One region of the Wukongibacter baidiensis genome, then DNA from elsewhere that is predicted to be linked to it. Evidence: a T-box and tRNA genes for the amino acid it is inferred to sense, from the RefSeq annotation. Region 1 holds a T-box; the other regions hold tRNA genes.

Region 1 (3,187 bases):
TTCCGGTTATTCTCCTACAGCAATCTCAGTTTTCAGATTTGGGGCAGCCTATTATTATGCTGACAAATTAAAGCTATTGAAAGCATTTTAGGGATATGTTATACTTTACTTTGTTCCTAGAAGTTATAACATAAGAGGTGAAGAAATGTTCTGGACAAAAGTGGCGCTTCTATCTATAATAGGAGCTTTTATAGGATGGATGACAAATGTATTTGCAATTAAATTAATTTTTAGGCCTCTAAACCCGGTTAAGATCCCTTTTGTAGATTTACATATACAGGGTTTGATACCTAAAAGGAAAAAAGAGATAGCCCAAAGTATTGGGCACACTGTTGAAACGGAACTTGTTTCTATTGAGGAAATAATAGACAAGCTTATAGAAGAAGAAAATAAAGCTGAAATGATTTCTGAAATAAAGGAAAAAGTTAGAAAAATTGCTGAAGAAAAAATGCCGTCCCTTATTCCTGGAACTATTAAGGGAATGATTATGGTCTATGTAGACGAAATAATTGAAAGTGAAGGGGAAAATGCAATAAATGAGTTGAGTGAAAAACTTATTCATAAGGCAACTAGTCAGGTTAGTATAGCTGAAATTATTGAAGAGAAGATTAATATGTTTGAGCTTGAAAAACTTGAAGAAATCATTTTAAATATTGCCAAAAAAGAACTTAAACATATTGAACTTTTAGGTGGCTTTATAGGTTTTGTTATTGGATTTGTCCAAGGTGTAGTAATCCAGTTATTTTAAATTTAATGTGAATAGATGTATAGAATATAGATAAAATGCAAAAACTTATTGACAAATGATTTTTTTAAAATATAATAATATTAAAACCTATACAGATTGTATAATGACAGGGAAGAGTACTATAGGTTCAGTCTTCAGAGAGGAAATGCCACGGCTGGGAGCATTTCTGATATGGCTATAGGAAAACTACCCTCGAGTAGTAATTTAGTAGCGTACAGTGAAAAAATTACCGGATGGCAACGTTAATGCCGATTGAGTGGATATTTCCAATTAGGGTGGAACCGCGGGTTAACCTCTCGTCCCTACGTAAAGTAGAGATGAGGGTTTTTTTGTTTTTGAATTCTTATGAAAAATTAGGTTATAGGGAGGTTTATAGTATGGAACAAGTAAAAATTACATTAAAAGATGGTTCTATTAGAGAAGTAGATAAGGATAGTACTATACTAGAGATAGCTAAGTCGATTAGCGGCAGACTTGCAAAGGAAGCTGTTGCCGGTGAAGTAAATGGGGAAGTAGTAGATTTGACTTACAGAGTAGGTGAAGACTGTGAAGTTAACATCATTAGGTTTGAAGATGAAGACGGTAAGGAAGTATTTAGACATACAAGCTCTCACATATTAGCTCAAGCAGTTCAAAAATTATTTCCAGGAACAAAGCTAGCAATAGGACCGGCTATTGAAAACGGATACTATTACGACTTTGATTCTGAGCATAAATTTACCCCAGAAGATCTAGAAAAAATTGAAAAAGAAATGAACAAAATTGTTAAAGATGACTTAAAACCTAAGAGATTTGAACTTCCGAGAGATGAAGCTATAAAGTATATGGAAGAGAAAGAAGAACCTTATAAGGTCGAGCTTATAAGAGACTTACCAGAAGATGCTGTTATCTCGTTTTATGAGCAGGGAGATTTTGTAGACTTATGTGCTGGACCTCATATTTCATCAACAAAGCAGGTAAAGGCACTAAAACTTTTAAGTATAGCAGGAGCTTACTGGAGAGGCGATGAAAATAAAAAAATGCTTCAAAGAATCTATGGAACATCTTTTCCAAAGAAGAAATTATTGGAAGAGTATCTTCATAGATTAGAGGAAGCTAAGAAAAGAGATCACAGAAAACTTGGAAAAGAACTAAAACTATTCACTATCCTAGAAGAAGGCCCAGGATTCCCGTTCTTCCTACCAAAGGGGATGGAATTAAAAAATACTCTAATGAATTACTGGAGAGATGTTCACAGAAAAGCTGGATATGTTGAAGTAGAAACTCCAATTATATTAAACAGAAGATTATGGGAAACTTCAGGACATTGGGATCACTATAAAGAAAATATGTATACTTTAAAGATAGATGAAGAGGATTTTGCTATTAAGCCTATGAACTGTCCAGGAGGAATGTTAGTTTACAAAACTGATATGCGCTCATATAAAGACTTCCCAATGAGATTTGGTGAAGTTGGTAGAGTTCATAGACATGAATTATCTGGAGCTCTTCATGGACTTATGAGAGTTAGAGCATTTACTCAAGATGATGCCCACATCTTTATGCTTCCTGAGCAAATTAAGGATGAAATAAAAGGCGTTGCTAACTTAATAGATGAAGTATATACTAAGTTTGGATTTAAATATCATGTTGAATTATCAACAAGACCTGAAGATTCAATGGGTAGTGATGAAGAATGGGAAATGGCTGAAAATGCACTTAAGGAAGCACTAGAGGAATTAAATCTGCCATATAAGCTAAATGAAGGTGATGGTGCTTTCTATGGACCTAAGATAGACTTCCAGTTAGAAGATTGCATTGGTAGAACTTGGCAGTGTGGAACAATCCAACTCGACTTCCAACTACCTCAAAGATTTGATCTGACATATATAGGTACCGATGGAGAAAAGCATAGACCTATTGTAATACACAGAGTTGCCTTTGGAAGTATAGAAAGATTTATTGGTATATTGATTGAGCATTTTGCTGGTAAATTCCCTACTTGGTTGGCACCACAGCAAGTTAGAATACTTCCAATAACTGATAGACATGTAGAATATGCAGAGGGTCTTGCTAAGGAAATGAAGGATAAAGATATAAAAGTAGAAGTTGATAGCAGAAATGAGAAAATTGGATATAAGATCCGTGAAGCTCAGCTTCAAAAAGTTCCTTATATGCTTATTGTTGGAGATAAGGAATTAGAGAATAAAGAAATATCTGTACGTTCAAGGGACAAAGGAGAGCTTGGAAGCCAAAAACTAGATGACTTCATAGAGCAGGTAGTAAGCGAAATAAAAAATAGAGAGTTAACAATATAGGGGTTATAAATTAAAGTATTTACTTAAATTCCTATATCATAGTTTTACTTTTTCTCGATAAATAGTCTATAGATAGAAAATAAAAAGCCGTTTAGTTATTCTAAACGGCTTTTTATAATACATAGGAAATTATAAATTTATT
Region 2 (3,187 bases), 1.9 Mb from region 1:
AGGCTTATCTCCCCCAAGAGTCCACATCGACGGGGAGGTTTGGCACCTCGATGTCGGCTCGTCTCATCCTGGGGCTGTAGTAGGTCCCAAGGGTTGGGCTGTTCGCCCATTAAAGAGGCACGCGAGCTGGGTTCAGAACGTCGTGAGACAGTTCGGTCCCTATCCGCTGTGGGCGCAGGAAATTTGAGAGGAGCTGTCCTTAGTACGAGAGGACCGGGATGGACGTACCTCTGGTGCATCAGTTGTTCCGCCAGGAGCACCGCTGAGTAGCTATGTACGGAAGGGATAAGCGCTGAAGGCATCTAAGCGCGAAGCCCACCTTAAGATAAGATTTCCCATCCATTTATGGATTAAGACCCCAGAAAGACTATCTGGTTGATAGGCCTAAGGTGTAAGGGCAGTAATGTCTTTAGCTGATAGGTACTAATAGGTCGAGGACTTGACCATACTTTCCATTGTTCAGTTTTGAGAGAATAAATACAATTTATTACCTCTAACTTAAAATTAAATTAATGATATTTATTCGCTTAAAAGCGAAAAATCCGGTGGCAATAGCGAAGAGGATACACCTGTTCCCATATCGAACACAGAAGTTAAGCTCTTCAGCGCTGATGGTACTTGGTGGGCAGCCGCCTGGGAGAGTAAGTCGTTGCCGGTTTGTGAAAGAGCCAGAAGATAAACTATTTCTGACTCTTTTACTTATCTAGTGAAGGGTATATTTGTATATATAAGCTAAAACATTTTTTAGAATTAAGACAATATACAAAAAATACCATTTGACAAAATAGCGGAAACATGGTAACATATTATTTGTCGCTGAAAAAAATAAAAAATTAGTAGAGCGACATTCAAGGCCAATAATTTGGCCCCTTGGTCAAGCGGTTAAGACACCGCCCTTTCACGGCGGTAACAGGGGTTCGAGTCCCCTAGGGGTCACCAATATTTAGCTTCTAGTTATTAGAAGCTGACTTGGGCGCATAGCTCAGCTGGGAGAGCACCTGCCTTACAAGCAGGGGGTCACAGGTTCAAGTCCTGTTGCGCCCACCAAGTTATTTGTCTAGTTGCAAATAAGCTATCATTTAAAATACGGTCCAGTAGTTCAGTTGGCTAGAACGCTAGCCTGTCACGCTAGAGGTCGAGGGTTCGAGTCCCTTCTGGATCGCCATTATGCTGGTGTAGCTCAATTGGCAGAGCAGCTGACTTGTAATCAGCAGGTTGCGGGTTCGAGTCCCATCACCAGCTCCACGATAAATATGGAGGGATGCCCGAGTGGCTAAAGGGGGCGGACTGTAAATCCGTTGACTGAGTCTACACTGGTTCGAATCCAGTTCCCTCCACCATACTATGCGGGTATGGCGGAATTGGCAGACGCGCTAGACTTAGGATCTAGTGTCTTGTACGTGGGGGTTCAAGTCCCTCTACCCGCACCATTAATAAAACAATGGGGATTAGCCAAGTCGGTAAGGCAACGGACTTTGACTCCGTCATTCACAGGTTCGAGTCCTGTATCCCCAGCCATATATGACCCATTAGCTCAGTCGGTAGAGCACCTGACTTTTAATCAGGGTGTCCCGCGTTCGAGTCGCGGATGGGTCACCAACAATCTGGAGGGGTGTCCGAGTGGCTTAAGGAGCTGGTCTTGAAAACCAGTGACTCCGCAAGGGGCCGTGGGTTCGAATCCCACCTCCTCCGCCAAATTATGGAGAAGTACTCAAGTAGGCTGAAGAGGACGGTTTGCTAAACCGTTAGGTCGGGTTTACCGGCGCGCGGGTTCGAATCCCGCTTTCTCCGCCATAACTTGGGCCTTTAGCTCAGTTGGTCAGAGCGTCCGGCTCATAACCGGCAGGTCCGGGGTTCGAATCCCTGAAGGCCCACCAAGTTAATAAAATCACATTTATATTTTAGGGGTATAGTTCAGTTGGTAGAACGACGGTCTCCAAAACCGTATGTCGTGGGTTCAAGTCCTGCTACCCCTGCCATATATAATCGGGGTGTAGCGCAGTTTGGTAGCGCATCTGGTTTGGGACCAGAGGGTCGCGGGTTCAAATCCTGCCACCCCGACCATTATTTGGGCGCATAGCTCAGCTGGGAGAGCACCTGCCTTACAAGCAGGGGGTCACAGGTTCAAGTCCTGTTGCGCCCACCAAGTTATTTGCTTATGTGCAAATAAACTATCATTTAAAATATGGTCCAGTAGTTCAGTTGGCTAGAACGCTAGCCTGTCACGCTAGAGGTCGAGGGTTCGAGTCCCTTCTGGATCGCCATTATGCCCAGATAGCTCAGTCGGTAGAGCAGGGGACTGAAAATCCCCGTGTCGGTGGTTCGATTCCGCCTCTGGGCACCATTTATTATCTAATTCATTAGGTAATGATAAAAGTTGCTGAAAAACAGCGGCGAAAAAAATGTCGAAAAAAGTGTTGACAAGATGAAAAAGATTTGATATAATAATTCTTGTCGCTAAAACGACAGAGAAAACTTTGGACATTGAAAACTAAACAGTGTAAGGAATTAAACCTTAGTTTGATATAATTCAAGCTAAAGAAGTAATAAACGCCAGATTTTTTTTAAGAGTTTGATCCTGGCTCAGGATGAACGCTGGCGGCGTGCTTAACACATGCAAGTCGAGCGAGAAGGTTATGACTGATTCTTCGGATGAAGGATTAACTGGAAAGCGGCGGACGGGTGAGTAACGCGTGGGTAACCTGCCTTGTACAGAGGGATAGCCACTGGAAACGGTGATTAATACCTCATAAAACTATAGCGTCGCATGGCGCATTAGTCAAAACTCAGGTGGTACAAGATGGACCCGCGTCTGATTAGCTAGTTGGTGGGGTAAAGGCCTACCAAGGCGACGATCAGTAGCCGACCTGAGAGGGTGATCGGCCACACTGGAACTGAGACACGGTCCAGACTCCTACGGGAGGCAGCAGTGGGGAATATTGCACAATGGGCGAAAGCCTGATGCAGCAACGCCGCGTGAGTGAAGAAGGCTTTCGGGTCGTAAAACTCTGTCCTAAGGGAAGAATAATGACGGTACCTTAGGAGGAAGCCCCGGCTAACTACGTGCCAGCAGCCGCGGTAATACGTAGGGGGCAAGCGTTATCCGGAATCACTGGGCGTAAAGGGTGCGTAGGCGGCCAAATAAGCCAGAGGTGAAAGGCTACGGCTCAACCGTAGTAAGCCTTTG
Region 3 (3,187 bases), 2.8 Mb from region 1:
CTCAAGCCATACAGTTCCAAAGGCTTACTACGGTTGAGCCGTAGCCTTTCACCTCTGGCTTATTTGGCCGCCTACGCACCCTTTACGCCCAGTGATTCCGGATAACGCTTGCCCCCTACGTATTACCGCGGCTGCTGGCACGTAGTTAGCCGGGGCTTCCTCCTAAGGTACCGTCATTATTCTTCCCTTAGGACAGAGTTTTACGACCCGAAAGCCTTCTTCACTCACGCGGCGTTGCTGCATCAGGCTTTCGCCCATTGTGCAATATTCCCCACTGCTGCCTCCCGTAGGAGTCTGGACCGTGTCTCAGTTCCAGTGTGGCCGATCACCCTCTCAGGTCGGCTACTGATCGTCGCCTTGGTAGGCCTTTACCCCACCAACTAGCTAATCAGACGCGGGTCCATCTTGTACCACCTGAGTTTTGACTAATGCGCCATGCGACGCTATAGTTTTATGAGGTATTAATCACCGTTTCCAGTGGCTATCCCTCTGTACAAGGCAGGTTACCCACGCGTTACTCACCCGTCCGCCGCTTTCCAGTTAATCCTTCATCCGAAGAATCAGTCATAACCTTCTCGCTCGACTTGCATGTGTTAAGCACGCCGCCAGCGTTCATCCTGAGCCAGGATCAAACTCTTAAAAAAAATCTGGCGTTTATTACTTCTTTAGCTTGAATTATATCAAACTAAGGTTTAATTCCTTACACTGTTTAGTTTTCAATGTCCAAAGTTTTTTCTGTCGTTTTAGCGACAAGAACCATTATAGCAAATCTTTTTTATCTTGTCAACACTTTTTTCGACATTTTTTTCGCCGCTGTTTCCAGCGACTCCATTACCATCTTATAAATGAAACTTAAATAGTAATTTCATGGTGCCCAGAGGCGGAATCGAACCACCGACACGGGGATTTTCAGTCCCCTGCTCTACCGACTGAGCTATCTGGGCATGTTAGTTTTTTTTAAGATATTACCTTGGTGGGCTTAAGTGGACTTGAACCACCGACCTCACGCTTATCAGGCGTGCGCTCTAACCAGCTGAGCTATAAGCCCATAATAATGGTCGGGGTGGCAGGATTTGAACCCGCGACCCTCTGGTCCCAAACCAGATGCGCTACCAAACTGCGCTACACCCCGAATTAAGATATAGATTGTATTGTATGGTGGGCCTTCAGGGATTCGAACCCCGGACCTGCCGGTTATGAGCCGGACGCTCTGACCAACTGAGCTAAAGGCCCTTATTTTGGCGGAGAAGGTGGGATTCGAACCCACGGCCCCTTGCGGAGTCACTGGTTTTCAAGACCAGCTCCTTAAACCACTCGGACACCTCTCCGTAATCAATCATCAAAATAGTACTTACCTTTTATTTATCTTAACAGATAATTAAAACTGGTGACCCATCCGCGACTCGAACGCGGGACACCCTGATTAAAAGTCAGGTGCTCTACCGACTGAGCTAATGGGTCATATATGGCGTGCCCACAGGGATTCGAACCCCGGACACACGGCTTAGAAGGCCGTTGCTCTATCCAGCTGAGCTATGGGCACACATACATTGGAGCGGGTGAAGGGGATCGAACCCTCGCAACCGGCTTGGAAGGCCGGGGCTCTACCACTGAGCTACACCCGCATAGATATTAAATTGGAGCGGTAGAAGGGATTTGAACCCTCGACCCTCGCCTTGGCAAGGCGATGCTCTACCACTGAGCCACTACCGCATATTGGTGCGGGTAGAGGGACTTGAACCCCCACGTACAAGACACTAGATCCTAAGTCTAGCGCGTCTGCCAATTCCGCCATACCCGCATATTAAAGTTTTTTTCAAAATGGTGGAGGGAACTGGATTCGAACCAGTGTAGACTCAGTCAACGGATTTACAGTCCGCCCCCTTTAGCCACTCGGGCATCCCTCCATATTTGTGATGGAGCTGGTGATGGGACTCGAACCCGCAACCTGCTGATTACAAGTCAGCTGCTCTGCCAATTGAGCTACACCAGCATAAATGGCGATCCAGAAGGGACTCGAACCCTCGACCTCTAGCGTGACAGGCTAGCGTTCTAGCCAACTGAACTACTGGACCATAAAGTTGTGTTTCAAAACGCCGTAAGCGTGTTTTGCAAATTATTAATGGTGGGCGCAACAGGACTTGAACCTGTGACCCCCTGCTTGTAAGGCAGGTGCTCTCCCAGCTGAGCTATGCGCCCAAATCAGCTTCTAATAACTAGAAGCTAAAATTGGTGACCCCTAGGGGACTCGAACCCCTGTTACCGCCGTGAAAGGGCGGTGTCTTAACCGCTTGACCAAGGGGCCAAAATGGTTGCGGGGACAGGACTTGAACCTGCGACCTCCGGGTTATGAGCCCGACGAGCTACCAACTGCTCCACCCCGCGTCGATAATTATATATATTTTTTTATGGTGCCGGGGACCGGAATCGAACCGGTACGGTCTTTAAGGACCGCAGGATTTTAAGTCCTGTGCGTCTGCCAGTTCCGCCACCCCGGCACTTATTGGCTCCAGAGGTGAGATTCGAACTCACAGCCTACCGGTTAACAGCCGGTTGCTCCACCATTGAGCTACTCTGGAATGTTTCGCTGTTTTTTTCAGCGACAAGATATATATTATCATATTTGCTTCATCATGTCAACTGTTTTTTTGAAATAAATTCTTTTTCCTATTTATTTCAAACCCGTAACGGCTGACTACTTGTATTATTTTACTACCTGTTTTTCTATTTGTCAAGACGGAAAAATAATGTAATTAAAAAAAATTTAGTCTAAAAGTATAGATATAGATATATAGTTGAAGAATTTAATCTCCTAGGGTATTTAAATATAAAAAGAGGATGACTTCTCATCCTCTTTTTAATAACTATCTGAATTAGTCTTATGTCATATATGTATATAGTCTATATATTAAATCCACCGTTCTATAACCATCAATATTATTAAGCAAACTATACATATCCCGATCCATAGTATTGAATTTTTCAACCTAAGCCCTCCTCATATATATTTATATGCGGGGTTAATATGGTGATATGCATAGAACAAAGATAATAATTGGAGTGTATGTAGTAATTTATATAATTTTGAATCTATCTGTTTGTTCCTTTAACAAGGTTGCCATATTGTTTAATTCTTCTATACTTGCTCCAACTTCTTCTAGGGAACCTACTTGCTCCTGAAGAACAG

Evidence for each region. The T-box of region 1 lies ahead of thrS (threonine--tRNA ligase). A T-box ahead of a tRNA ligase gene usually reads a tRNA of that ligase, here a tRNA-Thr.
Region 2: it encodes a tRNA-Thr, which carries the amino acid that the T-box ahead of thrS (threonine--tRNA ligase) is inferred to sense. The anticodon was not compared.
Region 3: it encodes a tRNA-Thr, which carries the amino acid that the T-box ahead of thrS (threonine--tRNA ligase) is inferred to sense. The anticodon was not compared.

Annotation. Positions count from the first base shown of each region.
Region 1 is NZ_CP138202.1:5,635,758-5,638,944, forward strand. Features, by position in the region: gene R9X47_RS25495 (DUF445 domain-containing protein) at 146-748, shown strand; T-box leader at 843-1,055, shown strand; gene thrS (threonine--tRNA ligase) at 1,126-3,045, shown strand.
Region 2 is NZ_CP138202.1:3,730,762-3,733,948, forward strand. Features, by position in the region: rRNA gene R9X47_RS16830 (23S ribosomal RNA) at 1-447, shown strand, start outside; rRNA gene rrf (5S ribosomal RNA) at 542-658, shown strand; tRNA gene R9X47_RS16840 (tRNA-Glu) at 865-939, shown strand; tRNA gene R9X47_RS16845 (tRNA-Val) at 972-1,047, shown strand; tRNA gene R9X47_RS16850 (tRNA-Asp) at 1,089-1,165, shown strand; tRNA gene R9X47_RS16855 (tRNA-Thr) at 1,170-1,245, shown strand; tRNA gene R9X47_RS16860 (tRNA-Tyr) at 1,256-1,340, shown strand; tRNA gene R9X47_RS16865 (tRNA-Leu) at 1,347-1,430, shown strand; tRNA gene R9X47_RS16870 (tRNA-Gln) at 1,443-1,518, shown strand; tRNA gene R9X47_RS16875 (tRNA-Lys) at 1,524-1,599, shown strand; tRNA gene R9X47_RS16880 (tRNA-Ser) at 1,607-1,695, shown strand; tRNA gene R9X47_RS16885 (tRNA-Ser) at 1,702-1,794, shown strand; tRNA gene R9X47_RS16890 (tRNA-Ile) at 1,801-1,877, shown strand; tRNA gene R9X47_RS16895 (tRNA-Trp) at 1,904-1,979, shown strand; tRNA gene R9X47_RS16900 (tRNA-Pro) at 1,988-2,064, shown strand; tRNA gene R9X47_RS16905 (tRNA-Val) at 2,071-2,146, shown strand; tRNA gene R9X47_RS16910 (tRNA-Asp) at 2,188-2,264, shown strand; tRNA gene R9X47_RS16915 (tRNA-Phe) at 2,269-2,344, shown strand; rRNA gene R9X47_RS16920 (16S ribosomal RNA) at 2,561-3,187, shown strand, end outside.
Region 3 is NZ_CP138202.1:2,834,878-2,838,064, forward strand. Features, by position in the region: rRNA gene R9X47_RS12785 (16S ribosomal RNA) at 1-644, opposite strand, end outside; tRNA gene R9X47_RS12790 (tRNA-Phe) at 869-944, opposite strand; tRNA gene R9X47_RS12795 (tRNA-Ile) at 972-1,048, opposite strand; tRNA gene R9X47_RS12800 (tRNA-Pro) at 1,056-1,132, opposite strand; tRNA gene R9X47_RS12805 (tRNA-Ile) at 1,157-1,233, opposite strand; tRNA gene R9X47_RS12810 (tRNA-Ser) at 1,240-1,328, opposite strand; tRNA gene R9X47_RS12815 (tRNA-Lys) at 1,386-1,461, opposite strand; tRNA gene R9X47_RS12820 (tRNA-Arg) at 1,467-1,543, opposite strand; tRNA gene R9X47_RS12825 (tRNA-Gly) at 1,552-1,625, opposite strand; tRNA gene R9X47_RS12830 (tRNA-Gly) at 1,639-1,713, opposite strand; tRNA gene R9X47_RS12835 (tRNA-Leu) at 1,718-1,801, opposite strand; tRNA gene R9X47_RS12840 (tRNA-Tyr) at 1,823-1,907, opposite strand; tRNA gene R9X47_RS12845 (tRNA-Thr) at 1,918-1,993, opposite strand; tRNA gene R9X47_RS12850 (tRNA-Asp) at 1,999-2,075, opposite strand; tRNA gene R9X47_RS12855 (tRNA-Val) at 2,124-2,199, opposite strand; tRNA gene R9X47_RS12860 (tRNA-Glu) at 2,231-2,305, opposite strand; tRNA gene R9X47_RS12865 (tRNA-Met) at 2,310-2,385, opposite strand; tRNA gene R9X47_RS12870 (tRNA-Leu) at 2,410-2,498, opposite strand; tRNA gene R9X47_RS12875 (tRNA-Asn) at 2,505-2,579, opposite strand; gene R9X47_RS12880 (methyl-accepting chemotaxis protein) at 3,075-3,187, opposite strand, start outside.